3 regions of the Ensifer sp. Root558 genome follow, and region 1 is predicted to be linked to each of the others. Evidence: predicted binding sites of a transcription regulator. Region 1 holds the regulator's gene; each other region holds the start of a gene.
The links. The regulator PhoB, encoded in region 1, activates phosphate uptake and scavenging genes when phosphate is short. The targets are predictions, from matches to a motif close to TGTCATNNANCTGTCAT.
Positions count from the first base shown of each region.

Region 2: the regulator PhoB is predicted to act here: its motif matches at 2,915-2,931, upstream of ASD63_RS03810 (UDP-2,3-diacylglucosamine diphosphatase).
Region 3: the regulator PhoB is predicted to act here: its motif matches at 4,718-4,734, upstream of ASD63_RS25135 (DUF2794 domain-containing protein).

Region 1 covers NZ_LMGC01000012.1:454,092-461,814, reverse strand. The annotation lists gene argF (ornithine carbamoyltransferase) at 1-56, opposite strand, end outside; gene ASD63_RS15585 (aspartate aminotransferase family protein) at 161-1,360, opposite strand; gene ASD63_RS15580 (GcrA family cell cycle regulator) at 1,782-2,303, shown strand; gene phoB (phosphate regulon transcriptional regulator PhoB) at 2,373-3,056, opposite strand; gene phoU (phosphate signaling complex protein PhoU) at 3,259-3,972, opposite strand; gene pstB (phosphate ABC transporter ATP-binding protein PstB) at 4,023-4,838, opposite strand; gene pstA (phosphate ABC transporter permease PstA) at 4,852-6,174, opposite strand; gene pstC (phosphate ABC transporter permease subunit PstC) at 6,171-7,655, opposite strand.
Region 2 covers NZ_LMGC01000001.1:764,938-772,660, forward strand. The annotation lists gene ASD63_RS03800 (LuxR family transcriptional regulator) at 1-226, opposite strand, end outside; gene ASD63_RS03805 (NADP-dependent malic enzyme) at 497-2,809, opposite strand; gene ASD63_RS03810 (UDP-2,3-diacylglucosamine diphosphatase) at 2,983-3,822, shown strand; gene ASD63_RS03815 (MFS transporter) at 3,920-5,140, shown strand; gene dgcA (N-acetyl-D-Glu racemase DgcA) at 5,092-6,075, opposite strand; gene ASD63_RS03825 (ABC transporter permease) at 6,315-7,463, shown strand; gene ASD63_RS03830 (ABC transporter ATP-binding protein) at 7,486-7,723, shown strand, end outside.
Region 3 covers NZ_LMGC01000033.1:248,396-256,118, forward strand. The annotation lists gene ASD63_RS25120 (ABC transporter permease) at 1-2,528, shown strand, start outside; gene ASD63_RS25125 (Bax inhibitor-1/YccA family protein) at 2,750-3,496, shown strand; gene ASD63_RS25130 (GNAT family N-acetyltransferase) at 3,620-4,174, shown strand; gene ASD63_RS25135 (DUF2794 domain-containing protein) at 4,293-4,697, opposite strand; gene ASD63_RS25140 (thioredoxin family protein) at 5,012-5,785, opposite strand; gene acnA (aconitate hydratase AcnA) at 5,991-7,723, opposite strand, start outside.

The sequences.
Region 1 (7,723 bases):
CGGAGGTCGGCGGCCGTCATGGCCGAAAGATCGAGAAAATGTCTGGTGCCTGCCATCGTACTCGGTTCCTGTCTGAAAAATCGGTCCCTGGTGCGGCACGCTATCGACGTGCCCGCACGAAGGTCATTCTAACGCCTTAGTCGTCCCTGGGTCGCTACCTTCAGGCCGCGGCGTTGCCGCTTGCCTTGCGAACCGCCTCGGCGGCGCGTTCGATACGTGCGAGCCCCTCGCGCGCCTCTTCCGCCGTCACGGTCAGCGGCGGCAGCAGACGCAGCACATTTTCGCCCGCCGGCACGGCCAGGAGCTTTTCGGCGCGGATTTCCTTCAGCAGATCGGCCGAAGGGCCCTTCACCTTGATGCCCAGCATCAAACCGTCACCGCGGATGTCCTCGATGACATCAGGGAAGCGGTCCTTGAGCGACGCAAGGCCCTGGCGGAAGACCAGCGCGACATCGCGCACATGCGTCAGGAATCCGTCGGCCAGAACGACGTCGAGCACGGCGTTGCCGACGGCCATGGCCAGCGGGTTGCCGCCATATGTGGAGCCATGCGTGCCCGCCACCATACCAGATGCGGCTTCCTCAGTCGCGAGGCAGGCGCCGAACGGGAAGCCACCGCCGATACCCTTGGCGACCGCCATGATATCCGGACGGATATCCGCCCATTCATGGGCAAACAGCTTGCCGGTACGGCCGACGCCGGTCTGGACCTCGTCGAGGATCAAAAGCAGGCCGAACTCGTCGCAGAGCGCGCGCAGTTCCTGCATGAATTCCTTGGTCGCCGGACGGATGCCGCCCTCGCCCTGGATCGGCTCGATCAGGATCGCTGCGGTTTCCTCGGTGATCGCATTCTTGACCGCGGCGATGTCGCCGAACGGAACCTGGTAGAAGCCCGGCGCCTTCGGCCCGAAACCTTCGATGTATTTCTGCTGACCACCGGCGGCGATCGTCGCGATCGTGCGGCCGTGGAAGGCGCCTTCGAAGGTGATGACGTGGAACTTCTCCGGGTGGCCCTTGGAGAAGTGGTAACGCCGTGCCGTCTTGATGGCGCATTCCAGCGCTTCCGCGCCCGAATTGGTGAAGAAGACCTTGTCGGCAAAGGTCACCGCCGTCAGCCGGCGGCCGAGGCTTTCCTGGCCCGCAATTTCATAAAGGTTGGACAGGTGCCAGACCTTGTCGGCCTGCGCCTTCAGCGCTTCGACCAGGTGCGGGTGCGCGTGGCCGAGCGAGTTCACGGCAACGCCGGCACCGAAATCGAGATAACGCGTGCCGTCTTCGGCGATCAGCCAGGCGCCCTCTCCTCGCTCGAAACGCAACGGCGCGCGCATGTAGGTATCATAAAGCGGCGTGGTTGCAGTCATGCGAGGCTCTCCTTCACTCCAGATCGACATCGATCCCGCGCCTCACGCGGGCCGATAAAAATCAAAAATGCCGCCTTTCGGCGGCGCAGGCACTATTCCCATTTCGCGCTGCAATGTCAACAAAACCAAGCCTTGCAGCGCAACATCAAGGGTCGATTCCTGGCAGCAGAAAAATCGTCCGGGAGGGCTTGCAAAAATGCAACGCTGGCCGAGCAAGTTGGGGAAAACTACGAAATCGATTCGGCCTGATTCCCGGGACTCTTGCCACAGAGTCCAGCGGTCAGTACGTTAACATTCAATTACTAGACGCATGCGGCGGACCTAGTCACCAAAAGAGTTATCGCGTTTGCAACCCCGGGGTTTAGCCGGGGTGCGGTGAGGGATTCTGCCATCCCCAACGCTGAGAACGGAGAGTGCAGAAATGAACTGGACTGACGAGCGGGTGGAGAAACTGAAGAAGCTTTGGTCCGAGGGCCTGAGCGCAAGCCAGATCGCGGCACAGCTCGGCGGCGTCAGCCGTAACGCTGTCATCGGCAAGGTTCACCGCCTGAGCCTGCCAGGTCGCGCCAAGGCCGGCGGCAGCACCACGACGGCAGCCCGTCCGAAGCGCCCGACTTCGGCACCGCGCGCACCGAACTACGCTTCGCGCGTTTCGACCCGCCCGGTTGCACGCGCGGCCGGCGCTGTCGTTCTCAAGGAAGAAATCGAAGTCGATCTCGTTGCCGAGCAGGATTTCAGCACCCGCACCGACGTTGTCGTGCCGATGTCGCGCCGCCTCGAGCTGACCCAGCTCACCGAGCGCACCTGCAAGTGGCCGATCGGCGACCCGCTGAAGGAAGAGTTTCACTTCTGCGGCAACGATTCCCCGGAAGCCTCGCCTTACTGCACCTTCCATGCTCGGCTGGCCTACCAGCCGTCGGGGGAGCGCCGCAGGGCTCGCTAAGAAGCTGGACCGCATTGATAAAGGAAGGGGCCGATCGGCCCCTTTTTTTGTTGGCGACTTTCAGACCGCTCAGCTTTCGAGCGAATAGCCGGCGCCGCGAACGGTGCGGATGACGTCGGGCATGTTCGAGAAGTTCAGAGCCTTGCGCAGACGACCGACATGCACGTCGACGGTGCGCTCGTCGACATAGATGTCATGCCCCCAGACGCCATCCAGAAGCTGCGAGCGAGAGAAGACGCGGCCCGGCGAGGACATGAGGAACTCCAGAAGACGGAACTCGGTCGGGCCGAGGCGCACTTCGCGGCTGCGGCGATGAACGCGGTGGGTCTCGCGGTCGAGTTCGATGTCGCCGCAGCGAAGCAGCGTCGAGAGCACCTCGGGCTTTGCCCGGCGCAGCATCGCCTTGACGCGCGCCATCAGCTCCGGCGTCGAGAAGGGCTTGACCACGTAGTCGTCGGCACCCGTCGCCAGACCCCGGACGCGCTCGCTTTCCTCGCCTCGCGCCGTCAGCATGATGATCGGCAGACGTTCGGTCTCCGGACGCTGGCGCAGCCGACGGCAAAGTTCAATGCCGGAAACACCGGGCAGCATCCAGTCGAGGATAAGCAGGTCGGGCAGCCGCTCCTGAAGCCGGATCTCCGCCTCGTCGCCCCGCAGGATCGTATCGACGTCGAAGCCCTCGGCTTCCAGATTGTAACGCAGCAGAACGCTCAGCGCCTCTTCGTCTTCGACTACGGCGATTTTTGGCAACATCAGGTAACGTCTCCTTACCGCGGGCGGCCTTTGGGCTCATCGGCCCGGCCGGCGCTCAGACACTCTAAATCTGGAGCACATCCGCCGTTTTCAAAGGCGGGGCGAAAACCGCATGCTTCAGATACAGGAATTCGGGGCCGCGACCGAAGCCGCGACCGGATCAGATTTCAAAGGGCATGCATGCTTACGGCGCGCTTGGCGCTCAGTCGTTGACCGAGCCCAGCGTCGACGTGGTGTCATCCTTCGGACGCTCGCCTTCCGGCTGAGCACCCGTCGCCATGTAATAGATCGTCTCAGCGATATTGGTCGCGTGGTCGCCGATGCGCTCGATGTTCTTGGCGCAGAACAGAAGATGCGTGCAGGGCGTGATGTTGCGCGGATCTTCCATCATGTAGGTCAAGAGCTCACGGAACAGCGAGGTGTAGATCGCGTCGATCTCTTCGTCACGCTCGCGGATGCTGTTGGCCTTTTCCGGCGAGCGCGAGGCGTAGACGTCGAGCACTTCCTTGAGCTGGACGAGAGCGAGCTCTGCCAGATGCTCGAGGCCACGGGCGAGCTTGCGCGGAATGCCGGAGCCGGCGACCGCGATCACGCGCTTGGCGGTGTTCTTGCCGAGGTCGCCGACGCGTTCCAGATCGGAGGCGATGCGGATCGACCCCATGATCTCACGCAGGTCGGCGGCGACCGGCTGACGCTTGGCGATCGTGACGATCGCCTTCTCACCGATCTGGCGCTCGGCGTCGTCGAGGACGGTGTCGTCCGAGATCACCTTCTGTGCGAGAGCCAGATCGGAGTTGACCAGCGCGCGAACGGACTCGGCGACCATCTGTTCGGCGAGGCCGCCCATCTCCGAGATGCGGCGCGTCAGGTACTTCAGTTCTTCGTCATAGGCGGACATGATATGCATGGACATGATCGTCGATCCTTACGGGCGCTTTGCAGTTACTGTTGCAGCCTTATGCGGCCTCAGCCGAAGCGGCCCATGATGTAATCCTGGGTGCGCTGGTCATCCGGATTGGTGAACATCTTGTCGGTGTCGTTCTCCTCGACGAGATTGCCGAGGTGGAACATGGCGGTGCGCTGCGAAACGCGGGCGGCCTGCTGCATCGAGTGGGTCACGATGACGATCGTGAAGTTCGTGCGCAGCTCGTGGATCAGTTCCTCGACCTTGGCCGTCGCGATCGGATCGAGAGCCGAGCACGGCTCGTCCATGAGGATGACTTCCGGGCTCACGGCGACGGCACGCGCGATGCAGAGACGCTGCTGCTGACCACCGGAAAGGCCGGTGCCGGGCTCCTGCAGACGATCCTTTACCTCGTTCCACAGACCGGCCTTCTGCAGGCTGGTCTCGACCACCTCGTCAAAGTCGGCCTTGGTGCGGGCAAGTCCGTGAATCCGCGGGCCGTAGGCGACGTTGTCGTAGATCGACTTCGGGAACGGGTTCGGCTTCTGGAAGACCATGCCGACGCGGGCGCGCAGTTCGACGACGTCGATCGTCGGGTCGTAGATGTCGTCCTCGTCGAGCGTGATCTTGCCGGTGACGCGGCAGTTCTCGATCGTGTCGTTCATGCGGTTCAGCGTGCGCAGGAAGGTCGACTTGCCGCAACCCGAAGGACCGATCAGCGCCGTGACCGTGTTCTCGCGGATGTTGAGGTTGACGTCGAAAAGCGCACGCTTCTCGCCGTAATAGACCGACACATCCTTGCCGATCATCTTGTAGGGCACGGTGTTCATTTTCTGATCCAGAGCCTTCTCGACTGCTGCTTCTGACATGATGTTCATAGTAATTACCTCACTACCAGCGGCGCTCAAAGCGACGTCGCAACAGAATGGCTCCAAGGTTCATGACGACCAGGAAGATGAGAAGAATGATGATTGCGCCGGAGGTGCGCTCGACGAAGGCGCGTTCCGCCTCGTTGGCCCACATGTAGATCTGCACCGGCAGTGCCGTCGACGGTTCCATAGGCGAACCGGGAAAATCGACGACGAAGGCGACCATGCCGATCAGGAGCAGCGGCGCGGTTTCACCAAGCGCGTGGGCAAGACCGATGATGGTGCCGGTCAGGATGCCCGGCATCGCCAGCGGCAGCACGTGGTGGAAGATGGTCTGCATCTTCGACGCACCGAGACCGAGGGCCGCCGAGCGGATCGACGGCGGGACCGCCTTCAACGCCGCACGGGTGGCGATGATGATCGTCGGCAGGGTCATCAACGTCAGCACGAAGCCACCGACGACGGCTGCCGAGCGCGGCATGCCGGCGAAGTTGATGAAGACGGCGAGACCCAGGAGGCCGTAGACGATCGACGGAACGGCCGCGAGGTTGTTGATGTTGACCTCGATCAGGTCGGTCAGCCGGTTCTTCGGCGCAAACTCCTCGAGGTAGATCGAGGCGGCGACGCCGATCGGAAGCGACAGCACCAGCACGATCAGCATCATGTAGAGCGAACCGAGGGCCGCGACGCCGACGCCTGCCGCTTCGGGACGGCTGGAGGCGCCAAAGGTGAAGATGCCGGTGTTGAAGCTCTTCTTCAGGATGCCGGCGCTCGCCAGCTCGTTCATCCAGGTGACCTGCTGGTCCTTGACCTTGCGCTTGCCCTCATCGACCGAGAGATCGATCTGGCCCTTGAAGGCGGAGTCGATGTTGGCCTCGGCCAGCAGCGTGACGGGAACCGTCTTGCCGATGATCGACGGGTCCGCGGCGACCATGTCGCGCAGGAGCGTGCGGGAGCTCGCGGAAACCATGTCGGTCGCCTGCTTGACCTGCGGCCGCTTGGTGGCGTCGATGCCGAGCTGCTTGACGAGCGCGTCGCGCACCAACAGCGGATAGTTGGCGGTCATCAGCACCTTGCCGTCGGTCGCGCGTTCGCCTTTGGGGTCGATGACCTTTTCGGTGAATTCGATCGGCAGCGTAATCGTCGTCTGCTGGAATGCGGTGTAGCCGTTGGAAAAGACGGTCCACAACAGCAATGCCAGGAAGAAGAGACCGGTGCTGATCGCGGCCATGCCGTAGAAGCGGAACCGGCGTTCGGCAGCATAGCGACGCTTGATGCCGATATCGCGCTTGGCGGATGCGGGACGGGCGGAGATCCGGACGGTCGGGGAAGCGATGTCGGTCATTCGTACTGTTCCCGGTATTTGCGCACGATGTAGAGCGCGTAAATGTTGAGGCCGAGCGTGATGACGAAGAGCGTGATGCCCAGTGCGAAGGCCACCAGCGTCTGCGGCGAGGTGAACTCGAGGTCACCTGTCAGCTGGTTGACGATCTTAACGGTCACCGTCGTCATCGGCTCGAAGGGATTGATCTGCATGCGGGCCGCCACACCGGCTGCCAGCACCACGATCATGGTCTCGCCGACGGCGCGCGAGGCGGTGAGCAGCAGCGCGCCGACGATGCCCGGGAGGGCTGCCGGGAGGATGACCTTCTTGACCGTCTCCGAGCGGGTGGCGCCAAGGCCGAGCGAGCCGTCACGCAGTGCCCGCGGCACCTGGGTGATGATGTCGTCCGACAGCGACGACACGAATGGGATCAGCATGATGCCCATGACGATGCCCGCCGTCAGAACGCTCTGTGCCTGGATGAAGTTCTGGTAGTTGCCGGTCATGAGACCGTTCATCTGGGCGGAGATGTCACGCAGGAACGGGCCAACGGTCACCAGCGCAAAGAAACCGTAGACGATGGTCGGGATGCCGGCGAGCACTTCGAGCAGCGGCTTTGCGGTCGAACGCAGGCGCGGGCTTGCATATTCCGCCATGTAGATCGCCGCGAAGAGGCCGATCGGCACCGCAAACAGCATGGCGACGAAGGCGATGTAGAGCGTGCCGGCAAGAAGCGGGATGAGGCCGAACTGGCCCGAAGCGCCGCCGCTGCCGGCAGCGGCAAACCGCGGATCCCAGACCGTGCCGAAGAAGAACTCGAACGGCGAGACCATGGTGAAGAAGCGTCCGGCTTCCGACAGCATCGAGGCGACGATGCCGACCGTCGTCAGGATGGCGATGGAGGACGCGACGATCAGTGAGCCGAGAATGACCCGCTCGACCTGGTTGCGGGCGCGGAAGCGGGTCGCGACGTTGCGGATGGCGTAGACGCCGCCGGCAATCGCGATCAGCAGAACGGCGACCGTCATCAGCCAGCGGTTGGTCGCGGTCATCGCGTTGAAGTGCTTGGCGACGGTGACCATGTAGGGATCGCCTTCGCCAGCAAGGGCAACGCCCTTGGACGCGAGCGTCGCGCGAAGATTGGCGGAGCCGCTCTCAAGGGCTGCGAGTTCCTCGCCGCTCAGGCGCAGAAGGCCACCGGCAACGGATTTGACCTGACCGAGCGCGAGCTGCACGGCGGCAGGGCCCTGGCTCTGGACGGTATCCGGCAGGGCCGCGCGCGTGCTTCCGTCGATATAGACGGGAGCGGCGAACAGCCAGGTGCCGAGAACGAGTGCGGCCGGAAGCATCGCCCAGATGGCGACGTAGCTACCGTGATAGCCCGGCAGTGAATGCAGGTTGGAGAGCTTGCCGCCGGACTGCGCCAGCGAACGGGCGCGGCCTGCAAAATAAGCAATGAAACCAATAACAATAATGAGCAAAAGAAGGAGCGAAGTACTCATCCGCACGTCTCCCCGGCATCGCCCGTCATGGGTGCCGGCAAATCGAATGAAGGCATGCCCCGGCGCGA
Region 2 (7,723 bases), on a different contig from region 1:
CGATCCGGTGAAGGCTGCGGGCATGGTAGATCTCGGCAGCGTAGGCGCCGAAGGTGTGATGCAGCCGGCAAACCTTGAGCTCGTCCGCATAGGGCTCCGCTTCGAGATAGAGAAGATGGGCAATGCGGAAGGTTCGACGCATCAATGTGAAGAAATGAGCGGGCTCGACACAGCCGCCACATTCCAGGATTTCCAGCATGTCGAGGACAGCCTGCTGCTCAGTCATGCCACAACACCGAATCTCGTCCGAGGCCCCAGCATGGTTAGAGGTTCACCTTTTGTCCAGCGCAAACTTTCCCGATTGGTGTGTAATACCAATTGTGCACGCCTTGATTGTAGTCGTCGATCGGCCGCGTGACAGGGGCTGATTCGCGGGTGATCTGCAAAACCAGCGATGCCGCGCCTGAAGCAGGCGCGACATCCGGATACGGTTTTGCCGGCGCCGGCATGGCGCCCGAATGCAGCGAAGACCGGTGGCGATCTCCGCGTTGCCATCTCAACCCGGATGGCTGGCTTCGACCACCGCCAGAGCCGCCATGTTGACGACGCCGCGTGAGGTGACGGACGGCGACAGGATATGGGCGGGAAGCGCCGAGCCGAGCAGGATCGGGCCGACATGCAGGCTGTCGGTCATGGTCTTGACGACACCGAGCGTGATGTTGGCGGCATCGAGATTGGGGAAGACCAGCAGGTTGGCTTCGCTCGACAGGCTGCTGTCCGGCATGACGCGCTGGCGCAACGCTTCCGAGATCGCCGCATCGCCGTGCATTTCGCCGTCGACCTCGAGATCGGGCGCGAGTTCCCGCACGAGCTGCAGCGCCGTGCGCATCTTGGTGGCGCTCTCCGAATCACGCGAACCGAAGTTCGAATGCGAGACGAGGGCGGCGCGCGGGGTGATGCCGAAGCGGCGGATTTCCTGTGCCGCCATGACCGTCGTCTGGGCGATCTCTTCGGCGCTCGGGCAGTAGCTCACATAGGTGTCGGTGAAGAAAGTTGCGCCGCGCTGCGAGATCAGCAGGCTCAAGGCCGAGAAATCGAGCACGCCGTCGCGCTTGCCGATGATCTGCGATACGTCGCGCAGGTGCTTGCTGTAGCGCCCTTCGACGCCGCAGATCAACGCATCGGCTTCGCCGCGCTTGACCGAGAGCGCGCCGATGACGGTCGTGTTGGTGCGCACGATCGTGCGGGCGGCTTCCGGGATGACGCCGAGACGGCCGACGAGGGCAAAATAGTCCTCGACATAGTCGCGGTAGCGCGGATCGCCTTCGGGGTTGACCACCTCGAAATCGACATCCGGACGGATGCGCAGGCCATAGCGACGCAGGCGCGTCTCGATGATCTGCGGACGGCCGATCAGGATCGGGCGGGCCGTGCCTTCTTCGAGCAACACCTGGGCGGCGCGCAGCACGCGTTCGTCTTCGCCTTCGGCAAAGATAACCCGGTTCTTCTGGGCGTTCTTGGCGGCGGCAAAGACGGGCTTCATGATGAAGCCCGAGCGGAAGACGAAGCGGTTCAGCTTGTCGAGATAGGCGTCATAGTCCTGGATCGGACGGGTGGCGACGCCGCTTTCCTCGGCTGCCTTCGCAACCGCCGGCGCGATACGCAGGATAAGGCGCTGATCGAACGGCGAGGGGATCAGGTAGTCCGGGCCGAAGACCGGGGTCTCGCCGGAATAGGCGCGGGCGGCAACATCGGAAGGCTCTTCGCGGGCAAGACCGGCGATGGCGCGTACGGCCGCCATCTTCATTTCTTCGTTGATCGTGCTTGCGCCGCAGTCGAGCGCGCCGCGGAAGATATGCGGGAAGCAGAGAACGTTGTTGACCTGGTTCGGGAAGTCCGAGCGGCCGGTGCAGATCATCGCGTCCGGACGGGCTTGGCGGGCGGCTTCCGGCATGATTTCCGGCGTCGGATTGGCGAGCGCCATGATCAGCGGCTTTTCGGCCATCTGCGCCAGCAGTTCCGGCTTCAGGACGCCGGCGGCGGAAAGGCCGAGGAAGACGTCAGCGCCGCCGATGCTGTCGGCAAGCACGCGGTTGCTGCTATCCTGCTCGTAGACGGACTTCCATTCGTCCATCAGTACCTCGCGGCCCTTGTAGACGAGGCCTTCGAGGTCATGGACCCAGATGTTTTCGCGCTTGGCGCCGAGCGTCACGAGAAGGTTGAGACAGGCGAGTGCGGCGGCACCTGCGCCCGAGGTGACGATCTTGGCGGTCGCGATGTCCTTGCCGGCGAGTTCGAGGCCGTTGAGGATGGCGGCGGCGACGATGATCGCAGTTCCGTGCTGGTCGTCGTGGAAGACCGGGATCTGCATCTTTTCACGCAGGCGCCGCTCCACCTCGAAACATTCGGGCGCCTTGATGTCTTCAAGGTTGATGCCGCCGAAGGTCGGCTCGAGCGCCGAGATTACGTCGACCATGCGCTCGATGCTCGACGCGTCGATTTCGATGTCGAAGACGTCGATGCCGGCAAATTTCTTGAAGAGGACGGCCTTGCCCTCCATGACGGGCTTGGAAGCCAGCGGACCGATATTGCCGAGACCGAGGACGGCCGTGCCGTTGGAGATGACCGCGACCAGGTTGGCGCGCGCTGTGTAATCGGCGGCTGTTTCCGGATTGTCACGAATGGCGATGCAGGGGGCTGCAACCCCTGGCGAATAGGCAAGCGCCAGGTCGCGCTGGTTGCCGAGCGGCTTGGTGGGCTGGATTTCGAGCTTTCCCGGGCGTGGGTAACGGTGGAAGAAAAGGGCCTGCTGGTCGATGTCGCCGCTGGCCGGACCGGTATGGGATTTCGTCTTGTCGCCCGTATTCATGCTCTCACATTCCTCATTCGTGGTCGTGCCTTTTGGCATGAATTCGAAGCGAGGTACAGTTTTGCAGTGCTGATTTCAGCGGGGGGACCGGTGACGCAATGTTGATGTCATCTTCCTGAAACACGAGTCTGGTTTCACGAAGGCAGAAAGCATAACCTGAAGACGAGGCTCGCATGATGGCGGCGCAGCAAGACAACTCCGTACGAAAGCTCAGGACGTTGTTCATCTCGGACGTCCATCTCGGCTCGAAGGCCGCCAAGACCGACTACCTGCTCGACTTCCTGCGGCATCATGAAGCGGAGACGATCGTTCTGGTCGGCGACATCGTCGACGGCTGGCGGCTGAAGCGCAGCTGGTACTGGCCGCAGAACTGCAACGACGTGGTGCAAAAGCTCCTGCGCAAGGCGCGCAAGGGCGCCCGCATCGTTTACATCCCCGGCAATCACGATGAATTCCTGCGCGACTTTCCGGGCGTGCATTTCGGCGGCATCGAGGTGGCGCAACGCTACATGCACGAGGGGGCCGACGGCCGTAAATATCTCGTGCTGCACGGCGACGAATTCGACGTCGTCGTGCGCAACGCCCGCGTGCTCGCCTATCTCGGCGATTGGGCCTACGACACGGCGATCGCCATCAATATCGGGCTTGCTGCGGTCCGCCGACGTCTCGGCATGCCCTATTGGTCGTTCTCGTCCTGGGCGAAGCTCCAGGTCAAGCACGCCGTCAACTTCATCGGCGAGTTCCAGAAGGTGGTCGCCGAGGAGGCGCGCCGTCACGATGCGCAGGGCGTGATCTGTGGTCATATCCACCATGCTGTCATCGAGGAGATCGGCGACATCCGCTACATCAACACCGGCGACTGGGTGGAAAGCTGCACGGCGATTGCCGAGCACCACGACGGCACGATGGAACTGATCACCTGGCACCAGATGCGCGGTGGCGCCAGCGAAGGCGAAGCCTCTGGCGAAGCGGACAAACTGCTCGCCCAACTGCTGACCCAGCGCGCGGCCTGACCTTCGCGGCGCAGCGATATTCCTGTCGCGAAAACTAGGTTATGGCGAGGGGCGCCCGGCTCGTGCTAGAGATTGGGCACAGCCATCAGGTCAGACGATGATTCCCTTCCAAGCGCCCGCCTATGTGGGCCCTCCGCCGCGCCATTTTGCGCTTCGCATTGCTTTGCTCTTCTGTGCGCCGCTGATCGTCAACGGCTTCGCGATGCCATATTTCCCGATGTGGCTGAGCACGCTGTCGATGAGCGACTTCGAGATCGGCGTCGTTCTGGCGTTGCCGATGTTCGTGCGCGTCATCACGGCGCCGATCGCCGGCGTCATTGCCGATAGGCTCGGCGAGCGGGCGATCGTCCTGATCTGGTCCGGTTTCCTGTCGCTCGCAACGGCCGTGGTTCTGTTCTATTTCCGCGAATTCTGGCCGGTGCTCGTGATCTATACGCTGCAGTCGGCCGTCTATTCTCCCTATGTGCCGATCGTTGAGGCGATCGCGCTTTCAGGCGTGCGGCGCTGGGGCTTCGACTACGCCCATATGCGGCTCTGGGGCTCGGTCGCCTTCATCGGCGCGACGATGCTCGGCGGCTGGATGGTGGGCATCTTCGGCAGCGACATGGTGCTGCCGGCGATGGCGATCGGCTTCGGCCTGACGATCATCATGGCCTATGCCGCGCCACGAGTCGGCAAGCCGCGGCGGCCGTCACCGATCACGGCATTGACGGAGCCGCCGCCGAAGTCGCTGCGGCAGCTCGACCTGCAGTTGCTGCTGATCGGGGTGACGCTGGTCAACGCCAGCCACGCGATGCTCTTTGCCTTCTCGGCGATCTATTGGCAGCACATCGGCTACAGCGGCACCGAGATCGGCCTGCTCTGGAGCGCGGGCGTCGCGGCGGAAGTGACGATGTTCATCTTCGCCAAGGCGATCAGCCGCCGTTTCAGCGTCTGGGTGATGATCCTGTCCGGCTGCTTTCTCGCCGTGGTGCGCTGGATCATCTTCCCGATGGATATCGGCTTCAGCGGCTATTTCATCCTGCAGTGCTTCCACGCTTTCACCTATGCGATCATGCACACCGGCATGCAGCACAAGCTGGTCGAGCGGGTGGTGGAATCACAGGAAGCGTCGGCGCAGGGGCTCTACTTCTTCTATACCGGTATCTTCACCGCGATCTTCACGTTCCTGTCCGGCTATTTCTACGCCTGGTACGGGGTGAACGGCTTCTATTCAATGTCGGTCGTCGCCTTTGCCGGCTGCTGCTTTGCCGTCACCGCCTGGTATCTTCAACCCCAGAGGCGCGGCTCCGGCGGGAAGACAAGCGAGGCCTCGTAGCGCAGGCCGGGCTCGCGATCCTGCGCCAGCAGCAGCGGCCCGTCGAGATCGACGAAATCCGCGCCTTGCGCCACCAGGATCGCCGGCGCCATCGCGAGCGAACTGCCGACCATGCAGCCGACCATGACCTTGAGCCCGAGCGAGACCGCCTCATCGCGCATGCGCAGTGCCTCGGTCAGGCCGCCGGTCTTGTCGAGCTTGATGTTGACGGCGTCGTAACGCCCGACGAGAGCAGCGAGGTCGCCGGTCGCGTGCACGCTTTCATCAGCGCAGATCGGAACGGGACGGGCGATCGTTGCCAACGCCTCGTCGCGGCCGGCGGGAAGCGGCTGCTCGATCAGGTCGATCCGTTCCTCGGCGCAGATCGCAAAGTGATAGGCAAGCGTTTCGGGCGTCCAGCCCTCGTTGGCGTCGAGGATGATGCGGCTTTCCGGTGCGCCGGCGCGCACCGCACGGATGCGGGCAGCATCATCCGACGTGCCGACCTTGACCTTGAGGAGCGCGCGGTGGGCATATTTGGCGGCCTGCTCGCGCATCGCGTCGGGCTCGGCAAGCGAAAGCGTATAGGCCGTGGTCAATGCTTCCGGTGAAGAAATGCCGGCAAGAACATGGGCCGACTTGTTTTTCTGCTTTGCTTCCAGATCCCACAGCGCGCAATCGACGGCGTTGCGGGCAGCACCCGGCTTCATCGCGCGCTGCAGATCGGCGCGGCTGAGCCCGGCCTCGATGTGGTGGCGGATGGCGGCGATTTCGGCGAGCACCGTGTCGATCGTCTCGCCGTAGCGGCCGTAGGGAACGCATTCGCCGGAGCCCGTATGGACACCGTCTCCGATGCGGCAAGTGACGACGCTTGCCGTCGTCTTGGAGCCGCGCGAGATCGTAAACGTGCCCGCAATCGGGAAATGTTCCACGGTGGCATCGAGGGAAAGTGACATGAAAGCGTCTCCGGCAGGTAATCTGTTGGCCCGGCGTCATAGCGCCGCAACGTTCGGGTGACAGCAAAGGTGCGAGCCGTTATGACGGTGGAAGGATTTACGAATCTTTACACAGTCGTTGCCTCCGGTCGGACGCGCAACAGACGTGGTAACACTTTAGGTCTGCTGCACAATCTTGTCCTCAAATCTATCGAGATTGGACGAGTTTTGCAGAGGCAAATCGGGATAACAGAAGACACGTGTCGCAAGCCGCCCGCAAGATGACCGCCGATGTCGCGCTGTCCGAGAGTGGCGGCGGGCGAAGCTATGTCTTTACCGGCACCTGGCGGCACGAGACGGCCGAAGCGATGGCGGCAAAGCTCGACGGCCTTGCGCGCAAGGGCGACGGGGCCGCGCAGTTCGATCTGTCCGGCGTGACGGCGATGGATACCGCAGGCGCCTGGATCATCCGCCGCTTCATGACCCGTGTCGTCGGCCCGTCGCGCGACAACGTTCATTTCGCCGAAGGCGGACAGCGCTATGTCGAGCTGATCGACGCCCTGCCGGCTGAACTGCGTTCGCCGGAAAAGAACGGCGAACGGCTGCCGCTGTTTCAGCGCATCTTCGCCCCGGTCGGCGAGGTCATGGCGGCGACGTGGGAAGATATCGTCGCTGCGATGTACATCCTGGGGTCCGCGGTGCGCGGCGCCCAGCTTAAGCTTGGACGGCACAGCGGCGTCTCGCCGGCGGCGATTGTCCACCAGATCGACCGCATGGGCGTGAAAGCCGTACCGATCATCACGCTGATGTCGTTCCTGATCGGCGCCATCATCGCCCAGCAGGGCGCGTTCCAGCTGCGCTATTTCGGCGCCGAGGTCTTCGTCGTCGATCTCGTCGGCATCCTGCAGCTCCGTGAAATCGGGGTGCTGCTGACCGCGATCATGATCGCTGGCCGCTCCGGCAGCGCGATCACCGCCGAAATCGGCTCGATGAAGATGCGTGAAGAGGTGGATGCGCTGAAGGTGATGGGGCTGAGCCCGGTCGGCGTACTCGTATTTCCGCGCCTCGTGGCGCTGACCGTCGCGCTGCCGCTCTTGACGATCATCGCAAACTTCGCGGCGCTCGTCGGTGCGGCGCTCGTTGCCTGGGGCTATTCCGGCATCACGATCCCAACCTTCCTCGCCCGATTGCAGGAAGCCATCGATTTTTCGTCGATCGCCGCCGGCATGATCAAGGCGCCTTTCATGGCGCTCATCATCGGGGTCGTGGCAGCCGTCGAGGGCTTGAAGGTTGGCGGCAGCGCGGAGTCGCTCGGCCGCCACGTGACGTCTTCGGTGGTCAAGTCGATCTTCGTCGTGATCCTGATCGACGGGCTCTTCGCCATGTTCTACGCGGCCATTGATTTCTGATGCGGAGAACAGCGTGAACCCAATCGAAAAGAGTCACGAGGGGTACCAGCCGACCGAGGCGAACGGGCGCGAGGCCGTGCTTTCCGTTCGCGACCTGACGGTCGGTTTCGGCTCCAACATCGTGCTCGACAAGCTGAACCTCGAGATCTACCGCGGCGAAATCCTCGGCTTCGTCGGAGCGTCCGGCACCGGCAAGTCGGTGCTGATGCGCACGGTTCTGAGGTTGCTTGCGAAGCGGTCCGGCAAGATCGAAATCCTCG
Region 3 (7,723 bases), on a different contig from region 1:
TGCGGCCGCTGCTTGCCCTGCGGCTGGCGCTGCGTGAAATGCGCGGCGGGCTCAAGGGCTTCTACATCTTCCTCGCCTGCATTGCGCTGGGTACGGCGGCGATTGCCGGCGTCAACTCGCTGTCGCAGTCGATCACAGCGACGATCGCATCGCAGGGTCAGGAACTGCTCGCCGGCGATATTCGCTTCGAGCTTAACAATCGTGTCGCAACGACCGAAGAGCGCGCCTATCTCGATGGTCTTGGGACCGTTGCGGTTTCCGCTGGCCTGAGATCTATGGCGCGGCTGCCCGACGGTTCCAATCAAGCCCTGGTGGAACTGAAGGCCGTCGATGCGGCCTATCCGCTCTATGGCACGCTGGAAAGCCAACCCGACAGGCCGCTGCACGACCTCATCGCACGCGACGGCGATGTCTTCGGTGCGGTCGTGGCGCCTCTGCTGCTCGACCGCCTGGACGTTAAGGTCGGAGACGAAATCCTTCTCGGCAACGCCCGTGTCCGGATCGCCGGCACGATCACGCGCGAGCCGGATGCGCTTTCCGACGGCTTCGGCTTCGCGCCCCGCCTGATGGTCTCGGACGAAGCCCTGGCGGCGACGGGACTGGTGCAGACCGGAAGCCTCGTCGAGCACACATACAAGGTGAAGCTCGCCGATCCGGCAGGGGTTGCGGCCGTTCGCACCGAGGCGGAGAAAAGCCAGCCGGCAGCCGGCTGGTCGATCCGCACCAGCGGCAACGCAGCACCGGCGCTGACGGCCAACATCACGCGTTTCTCGCAGTTCCTGACGCTTGTCGGCCTGACGGCGCTCATCGTCGGCGGCGTCGGCGTCGCCAATGCGGTGCGCGCCTATCTCGATGCCAAGCGCAGCGTGATCGCGACCTTCAAATGCCTGGGCGCCCCCGCCGCCTTGGTGGCGATGATCTATCTCGCACAGATCCTGATGATCGCCTTGATCGGCATCGTTATCGGGCTCGTGCTCGGAGCTCTGATCCCCTTTGTCGCGGCGCAGTTTTTGGCCGACCTGTTGCCGATTTCGACCGCCTTCCATCTCTATCCGGGCGCGCTCGGGCTTGCCGCCCTGTTCGGCGTGCTGACGGCGCTGACCTTCGCCATCCTGCCGCTCGGACGGGCGCGCGCCATTCCTGCGACCGCACTCTTCCGCCAGCAGGGTTTCGATCCCTCGGGTTTTCCGGCCTGGCCCTATCTGCTCGGCGCCGTCGCGTGTCTTGCCGCACTCGCCGGCCTGGCGATCTTTACGGCTTACGACCGCTATATTTCGCTCGTCTTCCTCGGCGCGATTGCCTTCGCCTTCATCGTGCTCAGGGCCGTTGCGCTCGCGATCGCCTGGCTCGCGCGCCGCAGCCCGCGGGTCAATTCGCCGGCTCTCAGACTGGCGATCGGCAACATTCACCGTCCGGGTGCGCTGACCTCCTCGGTGGTGCTGTCGCTTGGGCTCGGTCTGGCGCTTCTGGTGACGCTGGCGCTGATCGACGGCAATCTGCGCCGCGAACTCACCGGAAGCATGGCGGAGCGAGCGCCGAATTTCTTCTTCGTCGATATCCAGGGCAGTGAGATTGAAGGTTTCCGCTCGGTGCTGAACCAGGCGATCCCGAAGGGCAAGGTCATCGAGGTGCCGATGCTGCGCGGCCGCATCACCGCCTTCAACGGTGAGGACGTGAACAGCCGCAACGTGCCGCCTGCAGGCCAATGGGTGCTGCGCGGCGACCGCGGTATCACCTACGCCAAGAACAAGCCGGAGAATTCGACGCTGTCCGAAGGCGCCTGGTGGCCGGCCGACTACAGCGGCGAACCCCTGGTTTCCTTCTCGTCCGAGGAGGCCGGCGAACTCGGCCTGAAGATCGGCGATACGGTCACCGTCAATGTGCTCGGCCGCAACATCACCGCCAAGATTGCCAACTTCCGCAATGTCGAGTGGGAATCGCTGTCGATCAACTTCGTCATGGTGTTCTCGCCGAACACCTTTGCCGGCGCGCCGCATGCCTGGCTGGCGACTGTGATCGATCCGTCGGCGACGCCGGAAGAGGAGGCGGCGGTCCTGAAGGCCGTCACCAATGCCTATCCGACGATCACCAGCGTACGGGTGAAGGACGCTCTCGACATTGTGAATGGGCTGCTCGGTCAGCTGGCAACGGCGATCCGGGCGGCCGCGGCCGTGGCGCTCGTCGCCTCCGTGCTGGTGCTGGCCGGCGCGCTTGCGGCCGGCAACCGGGCGCGCGTCCATGATGCGGTGGTCCTGAAGACGCTGGGGGCAACGCGGGTGACGCTGATCAAGGCGTTCAGCTACGAATACGCGATCCTCGGTCTTGCAACCGCAGTTTTTGCGCTGTTTGCCGGCGGTATCGCCGCCTGGTTCGTCGTCAACCGCATCATGACGCTGCCGTCGAGCTTCCTGCCCGACGTGGCGATCGTGACGGTTGTGGCAGCGCTGGTGATGACGGTCGGCATCGGACTTGCCGGTACATGGCGCATTCTCGGGCAGAAGGCGGCGCCGGTCCTGCGCGAACTTTGACCGGGCCGAGTTAACCGTAAATCCCTATTGCGCCGGTCTGAATCGGTCCGGTGCAACGGAATCCGGGAGTGCCGGGTCTTGTGTGCAGCGGGTTTCGGCATCATATTTGTCCACAGGCATGCTGGAGCTCCGCAGCGGCGCCTGGGCGTGGAAGCTCATCTTCCAGGGCGATATTCGCCGCCCGACACCGTAACTTCCACCGGAGCTTGAATGAGGAAACAATGGCTGATCTGAGAAATTACCAAACCCGAATGTCGCCCGCCGGCGCTCAGGCGGGTGCCGTGATTGACGAAGGCCTTCGCGCATACATGCTGAAGGTCTACAACCTGATGGCGCTTGGTCTGGCGATCACTGGCGTCGCGGCCTACCTGGCCTTCCAAATGGCGTTTTCGGATGGCCAGCTGACTGCCTTTGGTGCTGCGATCTATACGAGCCCGCTGAAGTGGGTGGTGATGCTGGCGCCGCTGGCGCTCGTGTTCTTCATGAGCTTCCGCATCAATAGCATGAGCGTTTCTGCCGCGCAGACGACGTTCTGGATCTATGCGGCCCTGATGGGCCTGTCGCTGTCGTCGATCTTCCTGATCTACACCGGCCAGAGCATCGTTCAGACGTTCTTCGTGACGGCCGCCTCGTTCGGCGCCCTGTCGCTTTACGGCTACACCACGAAGAAGGACCTGTCCGGCATGGGCTCGTTCCTGATCATGGGTCTGTTCGGCGTCATCATCGCGTCGATCGTCAACATCTTCCTCGCCTCTTCGGCGCTCGCCTTCGCGATCAGCGTGATCGGCGTGCTGATCTTCGCTGGCCTCACCGCCTACGACACGCAGAAGATCAAGGAAATGTACTACGAAGCCGATGACAGCACCGTTGCCGGCCGCAAGGCGATCATGGGCGCGCTGACGCTCTATCTCGACTTCATCAACCTGTTCATGTTCTTGCTCCAGTTCATGGGCAACCGGAACAACTAAGTCTGAACAGCAGACGGAAAAGGCGGCTTCGGCCGCCTTTTTTGTTTGCTGAAGCAGCTTGAAAGCGTCCGGGCTCCGTGGGAGTGAAAGGACGACGAAACCTTGGGATCAAAGTCTTTAGCCATGTCCCTGACCCTGCGCGACGCCACCCTGGCCGATCTTCCCGTCATCACCGAGATCTATCGCGAATCCGTGTTGCACGGGGTTGCGACCTACGAGATCAACCCGCCATCCGAAAAGGAGATGCGGGCGCGGTTCGAAACGATCATCGGCAGCGGCTACCCGTACATGGTTGCGGTAGACGCGGGCGGGACGATCATCGGCTATGCCTACGCATCCGGCTTCCGCACGCGCACGGCCTATCGCTTCCTGGTCGAGGATTCCATCTACCTGGCGCCGGAAGCGCGCGGCAAGGGTGCCGGCAAGGCGCTGCTGGTCGAACTCGTCCGGCGTTGCACGGAACTCGGCTTCCGCCAGATGGTCGCGGTGATCGGCGGTGCCCATCCGGCCTCGATCGCCGTGCACCGGTCGCTCGGCTTCGAACTCCAGGGCACGATGAAAGCGACCGGCTTCAAGCATGGCCGCTGGCTCGACACGACGATCATGCAGCTCGCGCTCGGCGAGGGCCAGGCGACCGACCCGCCGGAAGACGTCTATCCGGACACCCTCTACCAGTGACCATCGCTTGCTGAAAAATGTCAGTCGGCGAAGCGCCTCGCAGCGCGCCGTAGGCAGGTCGTGCCGTTGCTGCCCGTGACGTCGGCGTGCGTCTCCTGATGGCACCCTTTCCCGCTGGTCAGGTTTCCACCAGCCTCAGCACCTTGTCGAATACCTTGAGCACCTGGGCGAGCTCGTGACCGCGCTTCAGGATCGTGCCGTGAATGTTCAGCACGCTATAGGCGCCCTGTTTCGCGGCCAGTTTCGGGTTCTTCTCGATCCGGTAGAGCGGCATTTCGCCCGAACGCTTGAACACTGAGAAGACCGCGCGGTCCCTCAGGTGGTCGATCGCGTAGTCCCGCCACTCGCCTTCGCCGACCATACGGCCGTAGACCCACAGGATCTGATCCAATTCGCGGCGATGGAAAGTGATGGGGGGAGCGTTCTTGGCGTTCTTGTATTCGTGAAGATCGACGACCACTTCGGAAGTGGTCTCGCGCTGATGGCGCGCCTCGCCTTGCGGCAAATCCGGCTCATCGGTCATCGGCAATCCGGCCTTCTGTTGTGACAGAACGATTACAGTGTGCCTGACACGAGCCGAAAAGCAAGCTGGAAGCCATGGGACGATGAGGTCATTTCTTGCCTCTGCCCCATTTCAGTCAAACCGGCGCCCCAATTCATCGCAAAACTCGCGGGCGCTGACGGACAGAGTCGTTGCCACCGTATGTCCGGTCAGATCGTCATGCTGCGGGAGTTCACCGAACGCAGTTATGGCCGGTTCGGTCCGGTAACTTCGAACCCTCAGCCCCAGCCCCTCGATGCTGCCGGGCCGAACCAACCCCTTGCGCTTCGCCGTCCCTACAATTTGCCCTGAGGGCCGGCGAGCACGGCCGCAGCGCCGATGATGGCACCCGGCGTTTCCTTGTCCTTCATCGATTGCAGCAGGATCGCGCAGCCGCTGTTTCCCGGGCGCTCGGTCAGCACCGTCGCCGGCAGCGTGAAGGACGCGGGCTGGCCGTCCCACATGCCGATCGTCTGTATGTCACGCACCGCATGCCAATAGGGGACTTCCTTGCCGCTGTTCTCCCCCTTCTCCATCTTCACGATCTTGGCGCGGTCGAAATAGACGACGACGACATTGGCCTTGCCGATGCCGCTACCGATGGTGATCTGGATTTCTTCGCCGAGGATCTTGGCGCCGACGGGAACGGCAAGCCCTTTGCCTTCCGCCTTCATCGTTTCCAGCCGCGTCTTGATTGCCTGCAAGTTGCCGCCGTTCAAGTGGTCGCGGCCGTTCAGGATTGCCTGGGGCGTGTAGACGCCGTTGCGCCCGAGCATGCGCGCATAGGCATATTGCCGCTCGGTGTTTTCCTTCGATGCCAGCGTGTCGGCCCAGCCGAGATAGTTCCAGTAGTCGACGTGATAGGCGAGCGCCACCACATCGCCTTCGTCGACCAGCGACTTCAGCGCCGCATCCGCCGGCGGACAGGACGAACAGCCCTGGCTGGTGAACAGTTCGACAACGCCCTTGACCGCCTGTTTCTCCTGCGCCCCGGCAGGGGCACCGGCGGCTGCGAGCAGCCCGAAAGCCAGTGCAACAGGGCGAATGAAAGAACGGTCTGCGGATGTCATGGCGTCACTTCGTTACCGGCCAGCGGCCTACTCCTTGTGGGGGAGTTCACTACATACGACGCCCCTGCATCAACGGGAAGTCACGTTGGAGTGAGGTGGCAAGTGAGCGCGATCCAGCACCCGATCGCTGGCCGGTGCACCTCAAAGAAAGAGCCGGGGCGCCTTTCGGCGTCCCGGCTCCAGAGCCTTGTATGCGCTCGCGCGATTAAGCGGCGAGGTCGCGCAGAACCGTCTGCAGGATGCCACCGTTGTTGACGTAGGTCACTTCATCCAGCGTATCGATACGGCAGACGAGCGGCACATCTTTCACGCTGCCGTCGCCGTAGGTTACCTTGGCAACGCGCTTTTCGCGCGGCTGGACATTGGCGAGGTTTTCGATCGTGACGATCTCATCGCCCTTGAGGCCCAGCGATTCCCAGGTCGTGCCTTCCTCGAAGACGAAGGGAATGACGCCCATGCCGACGAGGTTCGAGCGGTGGATACGCTCGAAGGACTGCGCGATGACGGCCTTGACGCCGAGCAGGTTGGTGCCCTTGGCAGCCCAGTCGCGCGACGAACCGTTGCCGTATTCGACGCCGGCGAAGATGACGAGCGGAACGCCCTCTTCCTTGTACTGCATGGCGGCGTCGTAAATCGACATCTCTTCCTTGGACGGATAGTGGATGGTGTAGCCACCTTCCTTGCCGTTCGGGCCGAGCATGTGGTTGCGGATGCGGATGTTGGCAAACGTGCCGCGCATCATCACCTCATGGTTGCCACGACGCGTGCCGTACTGGTTGAAGTCGGCAACGCCGACGCCGTGACCGATGAGGTAGGCACCGGCCGGCGAGGCCGCCTTGATCGAACCGGCCGGCGAGATGTGGTCGGTGGTGATCTTGTCGCCGAAGAGACCAAGCACGCGGGCGCCCTTGATGTCGGAGATGCCCGAACCGGACTTGCCCATGCCGACGAAGTAGGGCGGGTTCTGCACGTAGGTCGAACCGTCGTCCCAGGCATAGGTCTGGCCCGGAGGAACCTGAACGGCCTGCCAGTTTTCGTCGCCCTTGAACACGTCGGCGTACTTGGTCGCGTAAAGTTCGCGGGTGACGTACTTGAAGATGAACTCCTGGATTTCCTTGGAGGTCGGCCAGATGTCCTTGAGGAAGACCGGCTTGCCGTCCTGGTCTTCGCCGAGCGGCTCGTTGGTCAGGTCCTTCTGGACGGAACCTGCAAGCGCGTAGGCGACGACGAGCGGCGGCGAAGCGAGGTAGTTCGCCTGGACGTCCGGCGAGATGCGGCCTTCGAAGTTACGGTTGCCCGAGAGAACGCCGGCGGCGATCAGGCCCTTGTCGTTGATCGTCTTCGAGATCGGCGCCGGCAGCGGGCCGGAGTTGCCGATGCAGGTCGTGCAGCCGAAGCCGACGAGGTTGAAGCCGAGCGCGTCGAGGTCCTTCTGCAGGCCGGACTTGGCGAGGTATTCGCCGACGACCTGCGATCCCGGTGCGAGCGAGGTCTTGACCCACGGCTTGGACTTCAGGCCCTTGGCAACCGCGTTGCGGGCGAGCAGGCCGGCAGCGATCAGGACCGACGGGTTGGAGGTGTTGGTGCAGGACGTGATCGCAGCGATGGCAACGTCGCCATGGCCGAGATCGAAATCGGTACCTTCGACGGCATAGCGGTTCGAAAGCTGGCCCGGCTTCTTGTAGTCGCCTTCAAGCGAGGTTGCGAAGCCCGATGCGATGCTTTCGAGCGGGATGCGACCTTCCGGACGCTTCGGGCCAGCCATGGCCGGAACGACGTCGCCGAGGTCGAGTTCGAGGGTGTCGGTGAAGACGAGCTCGGAACCGTCACCGTCACGCCACATGCCCTGAGCCTTGGAATAGGCTTCGACCAGCGCGATGCGCTGCTCTTCACGGCCGGACATGGTGAGGTAGTTGATGGTTTCGCTGTCGACCGGGA